Regions from separate parts of the Janthinobacterium sp. LPB2021202312-11-4 genome, predicted to be linked through region 3. Evidence: predicted binding sites of a transcription regulator. Region 3 holds the regulator's gene; each other region holds the start of a gene.
The links. Region 3 encodes sigma-54, which starts transcription at its own class of promoters, with help from an activator protein. Its sites were predicted from a motif close to TGGCANGNAANCTGCTTT; they were not measured.

Region 1 (7,146 bases), on a different contig from region 3:
GGTCATCTCGCCCGAGTCGTGGTGATGGTCATCGTGCCCATGTTCATCGACATGGGTGTGTCCAGCATTGGTCACTAAGTTCGACATGGTTTAAGCCTGTTCCAACGAGGTTTCAACACGGGTGGCACCAGCAGGGACTTTCCCGGCTGCTACCAGACGCTTGTGCTGCTCGGCTTCGATGCGCTCGATCACGTCGACCGGCACCATATAGCCCTGGTCATCACGGGCAGCATGGATCACGAAGTAGATCACGGTGCCAGCGAGGCCGAAGATGGCCATCCACCAGATGTGCCAGATCATCGCGAAACCGAACACGGTCAACAGAGCACCCATGACCAGGCCGGTCGCGGTGTTGTTTGGCATGTGGATCGGCTCGTACTTGACCGGAGTCTGGTACGCCGTACCGTTTTCCTTGGCTTCGGTGAACGGGTCGATGCCTGGTGCTTTTGGCAGTACCGCGAAGTTGTAGAACGGCGGTGGCGAGGAGGTCGACCATTCCAGGGTATGGGCATTCCACGGGTCGCCGTGTTCGCACATGTTTTCCGGCTTCTTGCGGTCACGCACACTGACGTACAGCTGGATCAACTGGCAGGCAATACCGACGGCGATCATGACCGCGCCGAACATTGCAACATGCAGGTAAGGCACCCACTCAGGGTTGGTAGTGGCGTTCAGACGACGGGTCATGCCCATGAAGCCCAGTGCATAGAGCGGCATGAACGCGACGAAGAAGCCCGAGATCCAGAACCAGAACGCTGCCTTGCCCCAACCTTCGTGCAGCTTGAAGCCGAACGCTTTAGGAAAGAAGAAAGCGAAACCGGCGATGTAGCCGAATACCGCGCCGCCGATGATCACGTTGTGGAAGTGAGCGATCACGAACAGGCTGTTGTGCAACACGAAGTCAGCACCCGGGATGGCCAGCAGTACGCCGGTCATGCCGCCGATGGCGAAGGTCACCATGAAGCCCAGGGTCCAGAGCACCTGGCTGGTGAACTGCAGACGACCGCGATAGATGGTGAACAGCCAGTTGAATAGCTTCACCCCCGTCGGAATCGAAATCAGCATCGTCGCCAGGCCGAAGAAGGCGTTGACGCTGGCCCCCGACCCCATGGTGAAGAAGTGGTGCAGCCAGACCATGAAGCCCAGGATCGAGATCGCGCCCGAGGCGTAGATCATCGAGTGGTGGCCGAACAGACGCTTGCCGGAGAAGGTCGAGATGACTTCGGAGAAGACCCCGAACGCCGGCAGAATCAGGATGTAAACCTCGGGGTGACCCCAGGCCCAGAACAGGTTGACGTACATCATTGGATTGCCACCAAGTTCATTGGTGAAAATGTGGAAATCCATGTAACGGTCAAGCGTCAGCAGTGCCAGGGTAGCGGTCAGAATCGGGAACGATGCCACGATCAGCACGTTGGCCCAGGTGCAGGTCCAGGTGAAGATCGGCATGTCCATCATCTTCATGCCCGGAGTACGCATTTTCAGCACGGTGGCCAGGAAGTTGACCCCCGTCAATGTCGTCCCGAGCCCGGACAGTTGTAATGCCCAGATGTAGTAGTCAACACCAACGCCCGGGCTGTAGCCCAGTTCCGACAGCGGCGGATACGCAACCCAACCGGTACGGGCGAATTCGCCGACACCCAGGGACACGTTCACCAGCACGACGCCGGAAACCAGCAGCCAGAAGCTCAAGGAGTTCAGGAATGGATAGGCAACGTCACGCGCGCCGATCTGCAGCGGCACTGCAAGGTTCATCAGGCCGGTGAAGAATGGCATCGCCATGAAGATGATCATGATCACACCGTGAGCGGTGAAGATCTGGTCATAGTGTTCAGGCGGCAGGTAGCCAGGCGAACCCTCGGTGGCCATGGCCAACTGGGAACGCATCATGATGGCGTCGGCAAAACCGCGCAGCAGCATGACCATGGCGACGATGATGTACATCACGCCGATTTTCTTGTGGTCGACCGACGTCAGCCACTCAGTCCACAGGTAGGTCCACTTCTTGAAGTAAGTGATCAACCCGAATACCGCCAGACCGCCGAGCGCGATCATGGCGATGGTAATCATCACAATCGGCTCGTGGAACGGGATCGCTTCCCAACTTAATTTACCAAACATCGTTTACTCCTCTGCCCCGGCAGCTGAATGCGAACTCATGTCCATCCCTTCCATGGCGGCCATTTCGTGCTCTTTACCTTCGTGGTGCATTGGCTTGCCCGGTTTCATGCCTTCGTACTTGTCGAGGATGATCTGGAACAGGTTTGGCGTGAACGAGGCGTAGAGTTCGACTGGGTTGTTCTGGCTTGGTTTGGAAAGGGCTTCGTATTCAGCTTTTTCCAGCTGTTTAGGTGCCTTCTTGACATCACTGACCCAGGCATCGAAATCCGCCTGGGAAGTGGCGATAGCTTTGAACTTCATGCCGGTGAAACCCGCGCCGCTGTAGTTGGCCGAGATACCGTCGAATTCAGCGTTCTGGTTGGCAATCAGGTGCAGCTTGGTCTGCATGCCCGCCATCGCGTAGATCTGGCCGCCCAGGCCCGGGATGAAGAACGAGTTCATCACGGTGTCGGAGGTCACTTTGAAGTTGATTGGCGTGTTAGCCGGGAACACCAGTTTGTTAACGGTGGCGATGCCTTGTTCCGGGTAGATGAACAGCCATTTCCAGTCCATGGCGACCACTTCAACGGTGATCGGCTTGACGTCGGAATCCAGCGGACGGTACGGGTCCAGTGCGTGGGTCGACTTATAGGTCACGTAACCCAGGGCAATGATGATCAGGACCGGAACAGCCCACACCGCGATTTCGATCTTGGTGGAGTGCGACCACTTGGGCGCGTAGACCGCGTCCTGGTTGGAAGCGCGATATTTCCAGGCGAACAGGAACGTCATGACGATGACCGGCACAACGACCAACAGCATCAGCAGCGTTGCGGTGATGATCAGGTTTCGCTCATCCAGGCCCACCTGGCCCTTGGGGTCGAGCAAGGTCATGTTGCAGCCTGACAGCAGCAACGTGCCGAGCAGCGGCAATAAGCCTAGTAGTCTGGGGTACCTGTTTTTACTCATCTCACGACCTCTAAAGCAGCTTGCGCAATGCAGTTGGGTTTTGATCGCCAACACTTCACCCTGCCAAGGGTTGGCATTTTTCTTGGATTGAATAAGGGCTGCCCGTCGCGCGTCAGACGCTGTTCGACAAATCCTGGGCTAGCGGTGAGTTCTTATTCGAATTCGTGGTCAAAGGCCTTGTTACAGACCAATTCCATTTGGTGCGGATAGTCGGAAAGGCACCGACACCTGGGGGTCGCATAAAGCCGCTAGGCTTCTCGACGCCCTATTCTGCTCAGACGAGAGCAGTGCCGGGAATTCAGTGCGGGCGATTGTAGATACGTAGCGTTGTATAAACCATGTCTCATCTCGAAATAATTTTTATCCGTTCCAGCAACAATCATTAACGGATTTTGCAAAAGTTCAGCATGGTATCGAAATTAATTCTCAACAAAAACACCAAAATTTGTGGGGCTACCACCCGCAGTTCAGACAGCCTTCATGGCGCTTTGCCTTCCCCCACCCCTGCCAAACCCCCGACATGGCAGGGTTCCAGCGGTTCGCCGGGGCCTGTTAAAACTGCCTGTTTACCCGTGACAGCGCTTGAATGGACGGACGCCCCGAGCCGCTCGTTTCATTGCTTAGCTATGCACCAATTCGAGCGCTTGTAATGCCTTGCGACACTCGAGCTGTGACAACATGTCGCACACGTCACACCCCTCTCCTTGTTTTCAATCAAGGTCTTTTGCCAGAGCCCTGAAACGCAAAACGCCCCGGTCCTCTTTACGAGAACCGGGGCGCTTTTTTAACGCGACGGGTTAGCGGATTGCCTTGCGGTTACGCGACACCAGTAACGGCACCAGCACCACCACCAGCACAAACGCCACCAGCGCCCACTGCGCCAGCGACAGGCCGAGGATCGGCGGATACGGCGTGGAGCAGAAGCCGTCGACCTGGAACACCAGCGGGAAAATCTTCGCCAGCGGCAAGCCATCGACAATCGGTTGCAGCACATCAATGCCGCAGCTGACCGCCGGGTAGAACTGGGTATAAACGTGATGCCCGGCCGCTGCGACGCCACCGAGTGCGCTGATCACCACCAGCACCTCAAACACCGTAATGCTGCGGCGGGTGCGCATGGCCGCGCCGATAAAGGCGAAGAGCGCGATCAGTAACAAGGCATAGCGCTGCAGGATACACAGCGGGCACGGCGCCTCTTCCAGAACCACCTGCATGTACAGCGCCCCACCGATCAGCGCCAGGCAGATGATGCCCAGCAAAACCAGAAAGCGCCGCTCACGGCCCAGCCGCATTGTTTCGTCACTCATCGCGTTTCCCTTCTAGATATCGATTGCCGGAAGTCTACACGCAGACCGTGACGGTTGAGAGCCAGGTGCGCGCCGGTAGATGTCGGGGAATAGACGATAGGCCGGTTAAGAAGGGATTAAGTTTTGAACAACAAGATCAAAAGATCGCAGCCTGCGGCAGCTCCTACGGGTATATGCGATCCCTGTAGGAGCTGCCGCAGGCTGCGATCTTTGCGGGTTCACCCCATCACATCGACTTACTCAAGCGCAGAAGCCGGCCCAAAAAACTCATAACGGCTCTGCTTCTCCGGCACGCCCAGCGCTTTGAGGTGACGCTTGATCGCCGCCATAAAGCCCTTCGGCCCGAGGAAGTAAGCGTCCAGGTCGCGCTGCTGCGGCAACCACGCGCCCAGTTGTTCCTGACTCAACAACCCGACCTTGTCCGCCGCCGGGCTCACGCCATCGTCTTCGGCGTAGCAATAGAAGCGCTTGAGCTGCGGATGACGCGCGGCCAACCCGTCGATCCAGTCACGGAACGCATGCACGCTGCCGTTACGGGCACAGTGAATAAAGTGGACCGGCCGCTCGGTCGCCAGCGCCGCTTCGAGCATCGCCAGGGTCGGGGTAATGCCCACACCGCCGCTGATCAACACCAGCGGTTTGTCGCTGGCGGTCAGGGTGAACTCGCCCGAGGGCGGAAACAGCTGGATGCTCGCGCCGACATGTAGTTGATCGTGCAAATGGTTGGAGGCCCGGCCGCCGGTTTCGCGTTTGACGCTGATGCGGTACTGGCCGTTGTCCGATTGGGAAGTCAGCGACGACAGTGAATAGTTACGACGAATCTCTTCACCGTCGAGGATCAGTTTCATGCCGATGTACTGGCCCGGCTCAGCGGCGAGGATCGGACCTTTGTCGGCCGGTTCGAAGTAGAACGAGATGATTTCCGCACTTTCCTCGACCTTGCCGGCAACGATGAACTCCCGCGCCCCGCGCCAGCCGCCCGGTGCCTGCTCTTTCTGATCGTAGATGCTGGTTTCGGCACCGATCAGAATATCGGCCAATTGACCGTAAGCCGCGCCCCATGCCGCGATGACTTCAGGCGTGGCGATTTCTTCGCCCAGCACTTCGGCAATCGCCCGCAGCAGACAGGTACCGACAATCGGGTAGTGTTCCGGGAGGATTTGCAGGGCCACGTGTTTATTGATGATCTTCGCCACCAGATCGCCCAACTGGTCGAGTTGGTCGATGTGCCGCGCATACATCAGCACGCCGTTGGCCAGGGCACGGGGCTGATCGCCGCTGGCCTGGTGGGCCTGGTTGAACAGTGGGCGGACTTCCGGGTATTCGGAGAGCATCATGCGGTAGAAGTGAGTGATCAGCGCTTCGCCACCGCTTTCCAGCAGCGGCACGGTGGATTTGACGATGGCACGGTCTTGAACGCTAAGCATTAGGGCGACTCCTGAGCTTTTATGTGAATACCCTTTACTTATCAGTTTCCATGCCAAGATTTAAAACCTTAAAAATCAGTAACTTGAACTGTTCGTAGTCATATCGACACACAGTGCTTTATAGTCCTGCCGACTACATGGAGTCACTATGACTGCAAAATCCCTGCTCACCGCCCTGCTGCCCCTGGTCTCCGACCTGTCCCGCGAACTGCCCGAAGGCGAGCGTTATCGACGCCTGCTCGAAGCCATGCGCGCCCTGCTGCCCTGCGACGCCGCCGCCCTGCTGCGCCTTGATGGCGATTGGCTGGTGCCGCTGGCGGTGGACGGCTTGAGCACCGACACCCTGGGCCGACGTTTCAAAGTCAGCGAACACCCGCGTTTCGAAGCGTTGCTCAGCAGCCCCGGCCCAACCCGTTTCGCCGCCGACAGCGATTTGCCCGACCCCTATGACGGCTTGGTCGATGGCCTCGACGAACATCTGGAAGTCCATGACTGCATGGGCTGCCCGCTGTTTATCGATGAACGCCCGTGGGGCCTGCTGACCCTCGATGCCCTGGACCCGGAGCGCTTCGAGCCCATCGAACTGGACGCCTTGCAAGCGTTCGCCAGCCTCGCCGCCGCCACCGTCAACGCCGCCGAGCGCATCGAACGGCTGGCCAATCGCGCCGAAGACGAACACCAGCGCGCCGAGGTCTACCGTCAGGCCAGCGGCCAGCAGAACCGCGAGATGATCGGCCAGAGCAAGACCCACAAACACCTGGTGGAAGAAATCAATCTGGTGGGCGGCAGCGACCTGACCGTGCTGATCACCGGGGAAACCGGGGTCGGCAAGGAACTGGTGGCCCAGGCGATCCACGCCGCGTCCCCGCGTGCCGACAAACCGATCATCAGCCTCAACTGCGCGGCTCTGCCGGACACGCTGGTCGAGAGCGAGCTGTTCGGCCACGTGCGCGGCGCGTTCACCGGGGCGCTGAATGACCGGCGCGGCAAGTTCGAACTGGCCAATGGCGGTACGTTATTCCTCGATGAAGTCGGCGAGTTGTCCCTCACCGTGCAGGCCAAACTCTTGCGGGTGCTGCAAAGCGGCCAATTGCAGCGGCTGGGCTCGGACAAGGAACATCAGGTCGATGTGCGGCTGATCGCGGCGACCAACCGCGACCTCGCCGAAGAAGTGCGCAGCGGCCGCTACCGCGCCGACTTCTATCATCGCCTGAGCGTGTACCCGCTGCTGGTGCCGGCGCTGCGGGATCGCGGGCGGGATGTGTTGCTGCTCAGCGGCTTCTTTCTCGAACAGAACCGCTCGCGCATGGGCCTCAACAGCCTGCGCCTGAACAGCGATGCCC
Region 2 (7,146 bases), on a different contig from region 3:
CGAAAGCGCACTGAACAACGCCTCGGAACGGGTCAAGCAGGTCAAGGGCTTCTATTGCAGCTCGGCGATGGACACCTTGAGTTCGCTCAAGGGCCAGGCCAGCTATCTCGTCGAGCCCGATCACGCGATCGGGCATGTGGAGGTTCTGGCCATGCGCACCGAAGGCGCCGGCCAGGTGATCGGTGCGGGCTGGAGTTCATTCTGATTCATCGATTTTCCCTTAACCCTTTTCGTTACCGAGTACCGGAGCGCGTCATGACCAGCCACCTCACATCCATCAAACCCGCCCACCACAGCGTGATCGTCGTCGGCGGCGGTCAGGCCGGGCTATCGGCCAGCTATTACTTGCAACAGGAGGGCGTCGATCACCTGGTGCTGGAAAAGCACAGCGTGACCCACGCCTGGCGTAATCAGCGCTGGGATGCTTTCAGCCTGGTGACGCCCAACTGGCAGTGCGCATTGCCGGGCTACACCTACACCGAGGACTTCAAGGGCACTGACCCACACGGCTTTATGAAGAAGGATGAGATCAACGAGTACCTGGCCGGCTTCGTCAAATCGGTGAATGCGCCGGTCCGTGAAGGCGTCGCCGTGCAACGGGTGGTTCCTCGCGCCGTGGGTGGCTTCGAGGTGCACACCTCCAAAGGTGAGTTCACCGCCGATCAGGTGATTGTCGCGTCGGGCGGTTATCACACGCCGATCATCCCGCGCCTGGCCGAGCGTTTGCCGGCAAGCATTCACCAGCTCCACTCCGAGCAATACCGCAATCCCCAAGCATTGCCCACCGGCAATGTGCTGGTGGTCGGTTCCGGTCAGTCGGGTGCGCAAATCGCCGAAGATCTGCACCTGGCCGGTCGCAAGGTCTATCTGGCAGTTGGTGACGCACCGCGTTGCGCGCGTTTTTACCGGGGCCGGGACGTGGTCGACTGGCTGGCGGAAATGGGCTACTACGACATCGGCGTCGACACCCATCCGCTGCGTGAAGGCGTGCGCGACAACACCAATCACTACGTCACGGGGCGCGATGGTGGGCGGGACATCGACCTGCGCAACTTCGCTCGTGAAGGCATGCAGTTGTTCGGTCGTCTTGACGGGTTGCAGGGCACTCGCTTGCAGTTTGCGAACAACCTGGCGGAAAACCTCGACAGCGCCGACGCGGTCTATAACCGGATCAATGGCTCGATCGACAAGTACATCGAGCAGCACTCGATCGATGCGCCGCCCGGCGAGCGTTATCAGCCGAGCTGGACGCCCGAGCAAGAGCGCAGCGAGCTGGACCTTGAGGCCGAAGGCATCACCAGCATCATCTGGTGCATCGGCTTCAGCCCGGACTTCACTTGGGTCGAGGCCCCAGTCTTCAACGGTCGCGGCCATCCCGGGCACAAGCGCGGGGTCACGGCGCAGCCTGGGTTGTACTTCCTCGGATTGCCATGGTTATACACCTGGGGGTCTGGACGTTTCTCCGGAGTGGCCCAGGATGCCCGGTACCTGGTGGATCAAATGGTGGCGTCGCACATTCAGCCCAAGCTGCATTCCGGCCAGAAAGCCTGACGCCGAGCGGCTGGAAAATTGGCTGCGGGGGCAAGGCAGGTCGACGCGTCGTGCACTCTTATAAAGCCCCGGCGCCGCGACTTGCACTAACCCAAGGCAAACAGCGGCGCCGATTTCATCGGTCCGGAGCATTCGAATCTTCAGCCATAACCGCCAATCCAGGGTGTGCGGCCCAGTAAAACGGCGCTGCGAGCCCCGGTAGCGGGGCCGCTCATGAATCACTGGCACAAACACTGCATAGACCCCACCAAGGCCCGCCATTAACGCAATAGAAGGGCCGCCCAACCGGTCAACGACGATCAGGTCATGGGCAACATCGGTGGATCAGGCATAGACGTCTGGTTTCGACACCGCAAAAGAACAGGCAAAGACGCCTGGAACCGCAAGGTTTCAGGCGTTTTTTTTTGCTTTTTGAACCGTGATTGGCTGTGAATGGGTGCCTCTATGAATTCCAATGTTGCCGCGTTGAACAAACTGCAAACGCTGATCGTGATCGGCAATGGCATGGTCGGACATCATTGTGTCGAGCAACTGATCGAGCGCGGAGCGCTGGAGCACTATCGGCTGCACGTCTTCAGCGAAGAGCCGATGCGTGCCTACGACCGTGTGCACCTTTCCGAATACTTCACCGGTCGCGACGCCGAGTCGCTGGCGCTGTCCGAGGCGTCGCTGTACCAGACGCCCGGTGTCACCTTGCATTTGGGCGTGCCGGTGCTGGAAATCGACCGGGTTCGGCGCGAAGTGATTACCGCGCAAGGGTGTGTCGGCTACGACAAATTGGTCCTGGCCACCGGTTCCTACCCGTTTGTGCCGCCAATTGAAGGTGCCGAGGGCGATTCGCGGCTGGTGTACCGCACCCTTGAAGACCTTGACGCGATCCGTGCCGCAGCGGCCAACGCCCGGCGTGGCGTGGTGGTGGGCGGTGGCTTGCTCGGCCTTGAAGCCGCCAATGCGCTGAAAAGCCTGGGGCTGGAAGCACATGTGGTGGAGTTCGCGCCGCGCTTGATGCCGGTGCAACTGGATGACCTCGGCGGGTTTGCGCTCAAGACCCAGATCGAACGGCTGGGCGTGGGTGTGCACCTGTCCCGCGCCACTCAATCGATCAGCCCGGGCGAGCAGTACCGCTACCGGATGAATTTTGCCAATGACGAATTCCTTGAAACCGACCTGATCGTGTTCTCCGCCGGTATCCGTGCCCAGGATGCGCTGGCCCGGCAAAGTGCCTTGGAGATCGGTCCGCGCGGCGGTGTCGTGGTGGACGGCCAGTGCCTGACCAGCGACCCGAATATCTACGCCATCGGCGAGTGTGCGTCCTGGAATGGCAGCGTGTTTGGCCTGGTCGCGCCGGGTTACCAGATGGCCCGTGGCGTCGCCGCCCAGTTGTGCAACGAGGTGGCCGAGCCCTTCATTGGCGCGGACATGTCGACCAAACTCAAACTGCTGGGGGTCGATGTCGGTTCTATCGGCGATGCCCACGCCCATACGCCGGGCGCCCGCAGCTATCAGTTTATCGACGAGGCCAGCGCCAGTTACCGGCGCCTGGTGGTGGATGCCAGTGGCAAGCACGTGCTCGGCGCGGTGCTGGTCGGGGACAACAGTTACTACGACACGCTGCTGCAATACATGCAGAACGCGATTGCGTTGCCGTCGGAGCCGGCCAGCCTGATTCTGCCGTCGTCCGAAGGCGCACCGACCCTCGGCCCGGGCGCGTTGCCCGAATCGGCGACGGTCTGCTCCTGCCACAACGTCACCAAAGGCTCGATCTGCTCGGCCATCGATGGCGGCTGCACCGACCTCGGCCTGCTCAAGGCGCAAACCAAGGCCTGCACCGGTTGCGGCGGTTGCGCCGGCCTGCTCAAGCAAGTCTTCGAGCATGAACTGATTGCCCGTGGCGTCAGTGTCGACAAGAGCCTGTGCGAACACTTCGCCTACACCCGCCAGGAACTCTATGCCTTGGTGCGGGTAGAAGGGTTGATCACCTTCGAAGAACTGCTGGCCAAGCACGGCCGTGGCCATACCGGTTGCGACGTGTGCAAGCCGGCGGTGGGCTCGATCCTCGCCTCGTGCTGGAACCAGCCGATCATGGACACCTCACTGGTGCCGTTGCAGGACACCAACGACACCTTCATGGCCAACATGCAGAAAAACGGCACGTACTCCGTGGTACCGCGCATCCCCGGCGGCGAGATCACCGCTGACAAACTGATCGCGATTGGCGTGGTGGCGAAGAAATACGACCTCTACACCAAAATCACCGGCGGCCAGCGTATCGACCTGTTTGGCGCACAGTTGCATGAGTTGCCGGACATCTGGAGCGAGCTGATCGAGGCCGGCTTCGAAACCGGCCACGCCTACGGCAAATCGACGCGCACGGTGAAGTCCTGCGTTGGCAGCACCTGGTGCCGTTACGGCGTGCAGGACAGCGTGAAAATGGCCCTGCTGATCGAGGACCGTTACAAGGGCCTGCGTTCGCCACACAAACTCAAATTCGCGGTGTCCGGTTGCGCCCGTGAATGCGCCGAAGCCCAGAGCAAGGACGTGGGCGTGATCGCCACCGAGAAAGGCTGGAACCTGTACATCGCCGGCAACGGCGGCATGCGTCCGCGTCACGCCGAGTTGTTCGCCACCGACCTGGACGATGAAACCCTGATCCGCTACATCGACCGCTTCCTGATGTTCTACATCCGCACCGCCGACAAATTGCAGCGCACCTCAGTCTGGCGCGAAAGCCTGGAGGGCGGTCTGGATTACCTGACCGAGGTGATCATCAACGACAGCCTCGGCCTGGGAGACGAACTCGAAGCGCAGATGCAGCTCGTGGTCGATCGCTACGAATGCGAGTGGGCCAACGCCCTCAAAGACCCGGAAAAACTCAAGCGCTTCCGCACTTTCGTCAACGATAAACGCCCGGACCCGGACATCCACTTTGTCCAGGAGCGCGGTCAACGGCGCCCGATCATGGCCGCCGAACTCAACCTGATTCCCGTCACCGAGGAGATTGCCTGATGAGCCAGACCACTACCCGACGCATTGCAACCCTGGAAACCGCCCGGGCCTGGACAACGGTGTGCCAGCAACAGGACCTGGTGAGCAACTCCGGTGTCGTCGTCTGGCACGACGGCGCCCAGGTGGCGCTGTTCTACCTGCCAGGCGCCGAGGGCAAGACCCTCTACGCGATTGACAACCATGACCCGCAATCCGGGGCGAATGTGATCGGCCGTGGTTTGGTGGGGAGCATCAAGGGCGATCTGGTGGTGGCGTCACCGATCTACAAGCAACATTTCCGTCTGGAGGACGGCAGTTGCCTGGAGTACCCGCAACAACGTCTGCGGGTCTGGCCGGTGCGCTTGAACGAGGGCGTTGTGGAAGTCGGATCGGACTGAGAGGGCGGCCGGGCTTCGTCCTTGAAGCCCGGCACTCACGACTGGTCCGCTGCGCTACTCGGTTTGCAGCAGCAGATGCACGTCAATGGTGGGGTTGCCCATCAGCTTCTGCGGGAACCGGTCGCCGATGAAATCCTTGTCCACCGGTTCGACCCAGACGCTGAGCGTGCCGCCGAGCACCTCTGACATCGGCAATTCGAAGTCGAATTGCGTGACGGCGTTGGCCACGCAGTTGGCGCACGTCTGGACTTCCACCGGTTGAAACAGTGAGCGGGTGGCGATCGTCCTGCCGTCCTTCTGCAAATGCACCCAGAAGCTGCCGGGGATTTTCAAGCGATTGATGCCGCTGACCCGCACGTTGACCCGATTGGCTTCGACGGTGAAGGCCTTGGACGCGGCGAGTGTGCGCTGGGTCTTGGGCAGGAAATCAACGTTCGAGGCGGTCGCTGGCGGGCCATAGTCGATGTCGAGCTGATTCACCGAGTCGATGATCGCCAGGGTGTTGAGTTCTGGCGGGTTGCTGGTGAACGGGTTCAACGCCTGAAGTGCGGCATCGTTGAAAATCTGGTAGCTGAGGGCGTCAGTCGTTTCATTGATGGTGGTGAGCAGGCCATGCAGGTCGGTGGCCAGCATCTTTTTCTGCCATTCCCAGAACACCCTGTCCCAGTTGCAATGGAAGAACCAGAACACCGGGTCGAAAGCAGCCACTTCTTGGTGCTGCATGGTCAGGCCAATCGAGTTATGGCCACTGTCGTGGGCGGAAATGATGGTGTTGTGGGCGGCCCCGGACCAGTACCCGTGGAAGTCCTCCCAATCGGTCTTGCTCATGGCTCGATTGACGTCGTCGGTCACGCCGCTTTGCAGCAGGTTCTGAGCAATCTGCTCATAGCTGAAACGCGTCGTGACGTAGCCTTCGGGGTAGTTGTCGCCGACCGCTTGCGGCAGCACGTATTGGTCGAAGGGCGCGCTTTTGAGCACGTCGGGGAACGGAGTTGTGATGTCCCAGTAGGGCAGGGTCACGTTCTCGCAGCCGGGCACTGACCTCAGGGCATTTTCGAAACTGACCAGGTACGCCCGATGCCAGGGGTTGTAGCCCGGGACGTGGTGCATGCAAAAGGTATTGGGGGCTGGAAACCAGTGATAGCCGGCCTGTACGAAGAAACCGTTCGGGTCGTCGGGGGCCTTGGCCAGGATCGCCGAAAACGCTTGTTTGAGCAGGTCAAGTTCCTGGCTGGACAGCGTCGTGACGTCCTTGCGAACCCTGCCGGCAGGTGCCACAGCGCTGAGCAGCGTGCGCGCGTCGAACTCTACGACATTGGCACTGGTGGCAGGCACCCCTTTGGGGTAGCCGTTGTTCATCCAGTTGAGAAACGTGCTGACCCAATCGGCCGTCCAGGGTCGTCCCGGCGGCATATTCCCCGTCGCCACTTGTTGGTAGATGTTGCCGGCATGGTTCATCACCGCTTCATAGCTGGCGAGGTCGAGGCCTTGCCTGGCCATGTGCTCCCGGTCTTCGGTGGTGAACATGTCGCGGATCTGCGCGTACCAGGTGGGGTTGCTGACAGGTGCTGTTGTGGAGGTAGTGGTCATGCCCGACTCCTTGTCGTCTTTCGTGCAAAGGGATAACCCATCAGTGCTGACGGGTGTCCGACGGTTGATGGGTGGCGTGCTTCATGCCGGCCATGCCAATGCCGCCGCCGCTGGCATTGAGGTCGGGAACGATCTGGATATTGGTCATCATGCCGCCGTCCTCGTGGTCGAGGATGTGGCAGTGGATGACGAACTCGCCGATGTAGCGGTCGTAGTGCGTGCGAACCAGTACCTGGTAATCGTTCTGCACGAAAATCGTGTCCTTGAACTCATGCCACATCCCGCAATACTGGTTTTGCAGGCCCAGTTCATCGGCCGGCACCAGGCACTCGCCGTTGGCACCGAAGATGCTTTTGGGCTTCTCGCCGGGCTTGGCGTAGAGCACATCCATCACCTGGAACGGGTTGACGTGAATGTGAAAGATATGGGGCTCGACTTGCGAGCTCAGTACCCAATCGTCCGTGGTGTTGACCTGGCGAGTGAAGTCGATGCGGTCCGGGTCATAGGATTTGTAGTTGATGTAAAAGCCGAACGCGCCGGTCCACGGATCTCCCGGTTTTTTCGGCGGGGTAGCGGCAGGTGAGGGCGGGAAGGGTGGGTTGCCGATGAAAAAGTCGGCTTT
Region 3 (7,146 bases):
GGAAAAACTGCGCGCCGCCGTGATCAATCAGGGCGGCGGTCACGCTAACCATTCGCTGTTCTGGGAAGTCATGGCGCCCAACGCCGGCGGCGAGCCTGACGGTGCGCTGGCCAAGGCAATCGACGAACAACTGGGCGGTCTGGACAGTTTCAAGGACGCCTTCACCAAAGCCGCGCTAACCCGTTTCGGCAGTGGCTGGGCCTGGCTGAGCGTTACGCCGCAAAAGACTCTGGTGGTTGAAAGCAGCGGCAACCAGGACAGTCCGCTGATGAACGGCAACACCCCGATTCTCGGCCTCGACGTTTGGGAGCACGCCTATTACCTGCGTTATCAGAACCGTCGCCCGGAATACATCAACGCGTTCTACAACGTGATCAATTGGCCCGAAGTCGCTGCGCGCTATCAGGCTGCGCTGGTTTAAGTCATCTATAACAAGAATCCAAGGCCGACTATGGGCACTGAAACACTGGCGATCGGTAGCGGGCGAATGTTTCGTTACGCACTGGGATCGCTGTTATTGCTGGCGGGTATGACGTTGTTGGTGGCCCAGGGATTGGCGTGGCTCGACCTTGAGCCCAAGTTGCTGCGTGCCCTGCAAGGAGGGGCGATTTGCGCCTTGGGTACGGCGTTGGGCGCGGTACCGGTGCTGGTGATTCGGCGTATGCCGCTGGCGGTCAGTGACACCTTGCTCGGGTTTGGCGCCGGGGTGATGCTCGCGGCGACGGCGTTTTCGTTGATCGTCCCTGGTATTGCCGCCGCCGAAAGCCTGGGGCTGACACCCTGGGCGGCCAGCGGCTTGATCAGCTTCGGCATCCTGCTCGGCGCATTCGGGTTGTTTCTGGTGGATCGCAAGGTCTCCGGCGCCAGTCCGGAAATGCTCGTCGGCACCTTGCAACGCCCGGTGATCCCGCCGCGCATCTGGTTGTTCGTGTTCGCCATCATTGCCCACAACATTCCCGAAGGCATGGCGGTCGGGGTTTCGGCCGGTGGCGGCATGCCCGACGCGGACAGTCTGGCCATGGGCATCGCTTTGCAGGATGTGCCCGAGGGGCTGGTGATTGCGTTGGTGTTGGCCGGGGCAGGGATGTCGCGGGTCAAGGCGTTCCTGATCGGTGCGGCGTCAGGTTTGGTTGAACCGGTTTTCGCACTGTTGTGTGCGTGGCTGGTGAGCCTGGCGGAACTGCTGTTGCCGTTGGGGCTGGCGCTGGCGGCCGGGGCAATGCTGCTGGTGGTGACCCATGAGGTCATACCCGAGTCGCGACGCAATGGTCACGACAAACTGGCCAGCCTGGGGTTGCTGATCGGGTTTTGTTTGATGATGGTGATGGACACGGCACTGGCATAAAAGATCGCAGCCTTTGGCCGCTCCTACAGGGTCGGCGCAGGAGCTGCCGAAGGCTGTGATCTTTTGATTTTTTTAACCGCCCTCGCCGAAGTAGTCGTTGATCAGGTTCACCAATGCCTGCAAGGCTTCGTCTGCCTGCTGACCCTCGGTGCTCAGGTGGATGATGGTCCCTTTGCCGGCAGCCAGCATCATCATCGCCATGATGCTTTTTCCGTCAACCATCGACTCGGGCGTACGTCCGACCCGGATCGTGCAATCCTTGAACTCGCCGGCCACGCCAACGAATTTCGCGGAAGCACGGGCATGCAGGCCCAGTTTGTTGATGATTTCAATTTCCAGAGCAGGCATCGCGGTGTGAATCCTTTAGCTGAGGTCGCGGTGGCGGACCTGGACGTTCTTCAGGGATTGTTGCAGGGCCTGGCCCAGACGTTCGGTCAGGTAGACGGAGCGGTGATGCCCGCCGGTGCAGCCAATGGCAACGGTGACGTAGGCGCGGTTGCTGGCGGCAAAGCGCGGCAACCACTTGAACAGGTACGTGTAAATGTCCTGGAACATATCTTCGACGTCCGGCTGCGCCGCCAGGTACTCGGCCACGGGCAGATCAAGCCCTGACTGTGCGCGTAGCTCCGGCTTCCAGTAAGGATTGGGCAGGCAGCGCACGTCGAACACTACATCGGCATCCACGGGCATGCCGCGCTTGAACCCGAACGACTCGATCAGGAACGCCGTACCGGGCTCGGGCTGATTCAGCAGCCGCAGCTTGATGGTATCGCGCAACTGATACAGGTTCAGGTTGGTGGTGTTGATCTTCAGGTCGGCCAAATCCGCGATCGGCCCCAGCAATTGGGTCTCGTCTTCGATCGCCTCGGCCAGTGAGCGATTGGCGTTGCTCAACGGGTGACGACGACGGGTTTCGGAAAAACGCTTGAGCAGGGTTTCTTCGTCGGCGTCCAGGTACAGCACATCGCACTGGATATGCCGGCTGCGGACTTCTTCCAGCAATTCAGGAAATCGTGACAAGTGGCTGGGCAGGTTGCGCGCGTCGATGGACACGGCGACCAGCGGCTGTGCCAGTTCGGTATGAATCAGCGCGCGTTCGGCCAGCTCCGGCAGCAGGCCGGCGGGCAGGTTGTCGATGCAGTAGTAGCCGTTGTCCTCGAGCACATCGAGCGCGGTACTTTTACCTGAGCCGGAACGGCCACTGACGATGATCAGGCGCATGATTAGTGACCGTTTTGCTCGCTCAGGACGACCTGATACAAGGCTTCGTTGCTCGGGGCACTGCGCAGTTTTTCGCGTACTTCCTTGCGATCCAGCATGCTGGCGATCTGGCGCAGCAGCTCAAGGTGCGCATCGGTGGCCGCTTCCGGGACGAGCAGGACAAACAGCAGGTCAACCGGGGCGCCGTCGATGGCGTCGAAATCGATAGGGGCATCAAGGTGCATCAGGGCGCTGATGGGCGAGGTGCAACCTTTGAGGCGACAGTGGGGAATGGCGATGCCGTTGCCAAAACCGGTGGAGCCAAGTTTTTCACGGGCAATCAGAGCCTCGAAGACATCTTGCATCTCCAGATCCGGGACTTCCCGGGCGATCAGGTTGGCAATTTGTTCGAGGGCTTTCTTTTTACTGCCGCCCGGCACGTTCACTAAAGAACGGCCGGGGGTCAGGATGTTTTCAAGTCGGATCATGGGTTGGGAGTGTTAACGACCGGTTGCGCCCTGGAGGAGGCTCTGGGTCTTTTCCTTATGCTTTTTAAGTTGGCGATCCAGCTTGTCGGTCAGTAGGTCAATGGCGGCATACATGTCGTTATGCTCGGCATTGGCGACCACTTCTCCGCCGGGAATATGCAGCGTGGCTTCGATTTTCTGCAGCAGCTTCTCGACGGTCATCGTGACTTGCACGTTGGTGATCTTGTCGAAATGCCTCTCTAATCGGTCGAGTTTTTCGCCGATGTAGGTGCGCAGGGGTTCGGTCACTTCCAGTTGGTGTCCACTGATGTTGACTTGCATACAGCTTCTCCTTCGTTGCCAGTGCATAAAGCGGCAGGTAAAGGTACCTGCCACTGGAACGCTGTGGCGTGGCTTACATCAACCGCTTGCGTTCGCTCGAAGGCGCGATCCCTAAGGACTCGCGGTACTTGGCGACGGTGCGGCGAGCCACCTGAATGCCTTGTGCCTCCAGTAAACCAGCGATCTTGCTGTCACTCAACGGCTTTTTCTGATTTTCCGCCGCAACCAGTTTTTTGATGATCGCGCGGATCGCCGTGGACGAGCATTCGCCGCCTTCAGAGGTGCTGACATGGCTGGAGAAAAAGTATTTCAGTTCATATATGCCCCGTGGGGTATGCATGAATTTTTGCGTGGTTACCCGTGAAATCGTCGACTCATGCATGCCCACCGCTTCGGCGATGTCATGCAGGACCAGCGGTTTCATCGCTTCGTCGCCGTACTCCAGAAAGCCGCGCTGGTGTTCGACGATCTGGGTGGCCACTTTCATCAGGGTTTCGTTGCGGCTTTGCAGGCTCTTGATGAACCAGCGGGCTTCCTGCAACTGGTTACGCATGAAGGTGTTGTCGGCGCTGGTGTCGGCGCGGCGCACGAAACCGGCGTACTGGGCGTTGACCCGCAGCTTCGGTACTGATTCCTGATTCAGCTCGACCAGCCAGCGCTCGTTGTCCTTGCGCACGATCACATCGGGGACGACGTATTCGGCTTCACTGGACTCGATCTGCGAACCTGGGCGGGGGTTGAGGCTCTGGACCAGTTCAATCACCTGGCGCAGTTCATCTTCCTTGAGCTTCATGCGGCGCATCAACTGACTGTAGTCGCGGCTGCCGAGCAGGTCGATGTAATCGGTGACCAGGCGTTTGGCCTCGGCCAGCCAAGGTGTCTTGGCGGGCAATTGGCGCAATTGCAGCAACAGGCATTCGCCCAGGTTGCGGGCGCCGATACCGGCCGGTTCGAATTGCTGGATGCGGTGCAGGACAGCTTCGATTTCGTCCAGTTCGATGTCCAGTTCCGGATCGAAGGCTTCGAGGATTTCCTCAAGGGTTTCGTCCAGGTAGCCCTGATTGTTGATGCAATCGATCAAGGTTACGGCGATCAGGCGATCGGTGTCGGACATCGGCGCCAGGTTCAATTGCCACAGCAGATGGCTTTGCAGGCTTTCGCCGGCCGACGTGCGGGTGGTGAAGTCCCACTCGTCGTCATCGTTGCTTGGCAGGCTGCTGGCGCTGGTCTGGTAGACGTCTTCCCATGCGGTGTCGACGGGCAGTTCGTTGGGAATGCGCTCGTTCCAGTCGCCTTCCTCGAGGTTATCCACCGTCGGGGCGGTTTCCTGGTAGGAGGGTTCCGAAACATCGGCGTTGGGTTGCTGTTCGGCTTTGTCGGCCAAGGGGTCGGCGTTATCGAAGTCGTCGCCTTCTTCCTGGCGTTCGAGCATCGGATTGGACTCCAGGGCCTCCTGGATTTCCTGTTGCAGGTCCAGGGTCGACAATTGGAGCAGGCGGATGGCCTGTTGCAGCTGAGGTGTCATCGTCAGCTGCTGGCCCATTCTCAAGACTAGCGATGGTTTCATGGCAGGGGCTTAACACCTTATTCGCCGGCGCACATGCGCCATCCACTACAGGGCGCCGGAGCGCCAAACTTAAGCAAATTATATGCCCGAAACCGCAACGTTTGCCTAGAGCGCTGTAACAATAAAAAAGCTTTATCGAAACCGGCGCTCGGACAACTGCCAGACACTTCAGTGCTTACAGGCGGAACTCATGACCCAGGTACACTTCCTTGACCAGTTCGTTGGCCAGGATGGTGGCGGAGTCACCTTCGGCGATCAGTTGGCCATCGTTGACGATGTAGGCTGTTTCGCAGATATCCAGGGTCTCACGGACGTTGTGGTCCGTGATCAGCACGCCAATGCCCTTGGCCTTGAGGTGATGGATGATCTGCTTGATATCGCCGACCGAAATCGGGTCCACGCCGGCGAAAGGTTCGTCGAGCAGGATGAATTTCGGGTTGGTGGCCAGGGCGCGGGCGATTTCCACACGGCGGCGTTCGCCACCGGACAGGCTCATGCCGAGGTTGTCACGGATGTGGCTGATGTGGAACTCCTGCAGCAGGCTTTCCAGCTCCTTGCGGCGACCGGCCTTGTCGAGTTCCTTGCGGGTCTCGAGGATGGCCATGATGTTGTCGGCCACCGACAGTTTGCGGAAGATCGACGCTTCTTGCGGAAGATAGCCGATACCGGCCTTTGCACGACCGTGCATTGGCTGGTGGCTGACGTCCAGGTCGTCGATCAATACGCGCCCCTGATCCGCCTGTACCAGGCCCACGATCATGTAGAAGCAGGTGGTCTTGCCGGCGCCGTTCGGGCCAAGCAGGCCGACGATCTGACCGCTGTCGATCGACAGGCTGACGTCACGCACGACCTGGCGGCTTTTGTAGGCCTTGGCCAGATGCTGAGCTTTCAGAGTCGCCATTACTGGGCCTTTTTCGCGTCGGTTTTCGGCTTGGGCTGGATCACCATGTCGATACGCGGACGCGATTCGGTGACCTTGTTGCCCGTGGCGCGACCGGCGCTTGCCAGCTTCTTGACCGTGTCGTAGACGATTTTCTCGCCTTGGGTGACGTTGTTGTCCTTGTCGACAACTTTCGCCTTGTCGATCAGTACGACGCGGTTTTGCGCCGCGTGATACTGGATGGTCACGCCCCAGCCTTGAACAGGCTTGGTGTCGCCGGCGGTCTGCAGTTGCTCGAAGTAGGCAAGGTTGCCCACCGAGGTCACCACGTCGATGTCACCGGTCGGGGTGCGGGTGATGGTCACGGTGTTGCCGGTGACCTTCATCGAGCCTTGAGTAATGATCACATCACCTTTATAGGTGGCGATGCCTTGCTTGTCGTCCAGTTGGGCGTCGTCGGCCTGAATGCGGATAGGCTGCTCTTGATCGTTCGGCAGAGCCCAGGCGCTCACGCTTCCCAGTGCTGCGCCCAGACTGAGCAAAATAGGGAGAGTTTTAACGAGCCTCATACTGTCCTCTTACGTTCGATAGCAGGTGTATCCTGCTTTCTTTCAAATACGCTTTCATTCCGTTGCCAGTCGATACACCGCCAGCGCCGTCGATTCTAACGGGTTGCTCGGTCTGCGCATATTGCTGCTGCGGGAACACTGTCATGCGGGTGCTGGTAACAATCATTTCGCGGTTCTTTTCGTCGGTGCGTGCAATACGCACCGAGTCGATCAGTTCCACTTGAGTGCCATCCGGGTTCACTTCACCGCGCAAGCTGGTGACGTGCCATGGGAACTCGGTGCCGCGGTACATATTCAGGTCGGGGTTGGTCAGCAGTGTCACATCGCTTGCCTTAAGGTGCTCGACCTTGTCGGACGTCAAGTCGTACTGAAGGCCGCCGTCAGGCAGGTACTGAACGCTGTGGGCGTTCAAGGCGTAATAGTCGATCGCGCTTTCATCGACCTTGGCCACTGGCTTGTCGAGGAAGCGTTCCGGGCTGATGTTCCAGTAGCCGACCGCGGCAAATATCGCAGCGATGCAACCGAACAGCAGGAATCTGCGAAACTTTTTGCTCAGGATAAACATAATAGGCTCACAAATACGCGGCGTTGGCCGCATCGAGGCGGCCCTGGGCGCTCAGGATCAGCTCGCAAAATTCCCGGGCGGCACCCTCGCCACCACGGGCCTGGGTGACGCCGTGGGCGTGTTCGCGCACGAAACTGGCGGCATTGGCCACGGCCATGCCCAGCCCGACGCGGCGAATCACCGGCAGGTCTGGCAGGTCGTCACCGAGGTA

Region 1: hmpA (NO-inducible flavohemoprotein) is a predicted target of sigma-54. The motif match lies at 5,842-5,859, and genes of this name have one in related genera.
Region 2: nirB (nitrite reductase large subunit NirB) is a predicted target of sigma-54. The motif match lies at 1,774-1,791, and genes of this name have one in related genera.

The regions. Positions count from the first base shown of each region.
Region 1 is NZ_JBAGKV010000011.1:148,254-155,399, reverse strand. It holds gene V5E99_RS14375 (cytochrome o ubiquinol oxidase subunit III) at 1-87, opposite strand, end outside; gene cyoB (cytochrome o ubiquinol oxidase subunit I) at 91-2,121, opposite strand; gene cyoA (ubiquinol oxidase subunit II) at 2,125-3,069, opposite strand; gene V5E99_RS14360 (disulfide bond formation protein B) at 3,867-4,376, opposite strand; gene hmpA (NO-inducible flavohemoprotein) at 4,613-5,803, opposite strand; gene norR (nitric oxide reductase transcriptional regulator NorR) at 5,952-7,146, shown strand, end outside.
Region 2 is NZ_JBAGKV010000021.1:19,984-27,129, forward strand. It holds gene V5E99_RS21170 (MSMEG_0570 family nitrogen starvation response protein) at 1-205, shown strand, start outside; gene V5E99_RS21175 (MSMEG_0569 family flavin-dependent oxidoreductase) at 256-1,551, shown strand; gene nirB (nitrite reductase large subunit NirB) at 1,996-4,557, shown strand; gene nirD (nitrite reductase small subunit NirD) at 4,557-4,934, shown strand; gene V5E99_RS21190 (tyrosinase family protein) at 4,989-6,524, opposite strand; gene V5E99_RS21195 (multicopper oxidase family protein) at 6,565-7,146, opposite strand, start outside.
Region 3 is NZ_JBAGKV010000016.1:138,258-145,403, forward strand. It holds gene V5E99_RS18225 (superoxide dismutase) at 1-421, shown strand, start outside; gene V5E99_RS18230 (ZIP family metal transporter) at 488-1,345, shown strand; gene V5E99_RS18235 (HPr family phosphocarrier protein) at 1,418-1,693, opposite strand; gene rapZ (RNase adapter RapZ) at 1,709-2,566, opposite strand; gene ptsN (PTS IIA-like nitrogen regulatory protein PtsN) at 2,569-3,033, opposite strand; gene hpf (ribosome hibernation-promoting factor, HPF/YfiA family) at 3,046-3,354, opposite strand; gene V5E99_RS18255 (RNA polymerase factor sigma-54) at 3,428-4,921, opposite strand; gene lptB (LPS export ABC transporter ATP-binding protein) at 5,097-5,822, opposite strand; gene lptA (lipopolysaccharide transport periplasmic protein LptA) at 5,822-6,313, opposite strand; gene lptC (LPS export ABC transporter periplasmic protein LptC) at 6,357-6,935, opposite strand; gene V5E99_RS18275 (KdsC family phosphatase) at 6,943-7,146, opposite strand, start outside.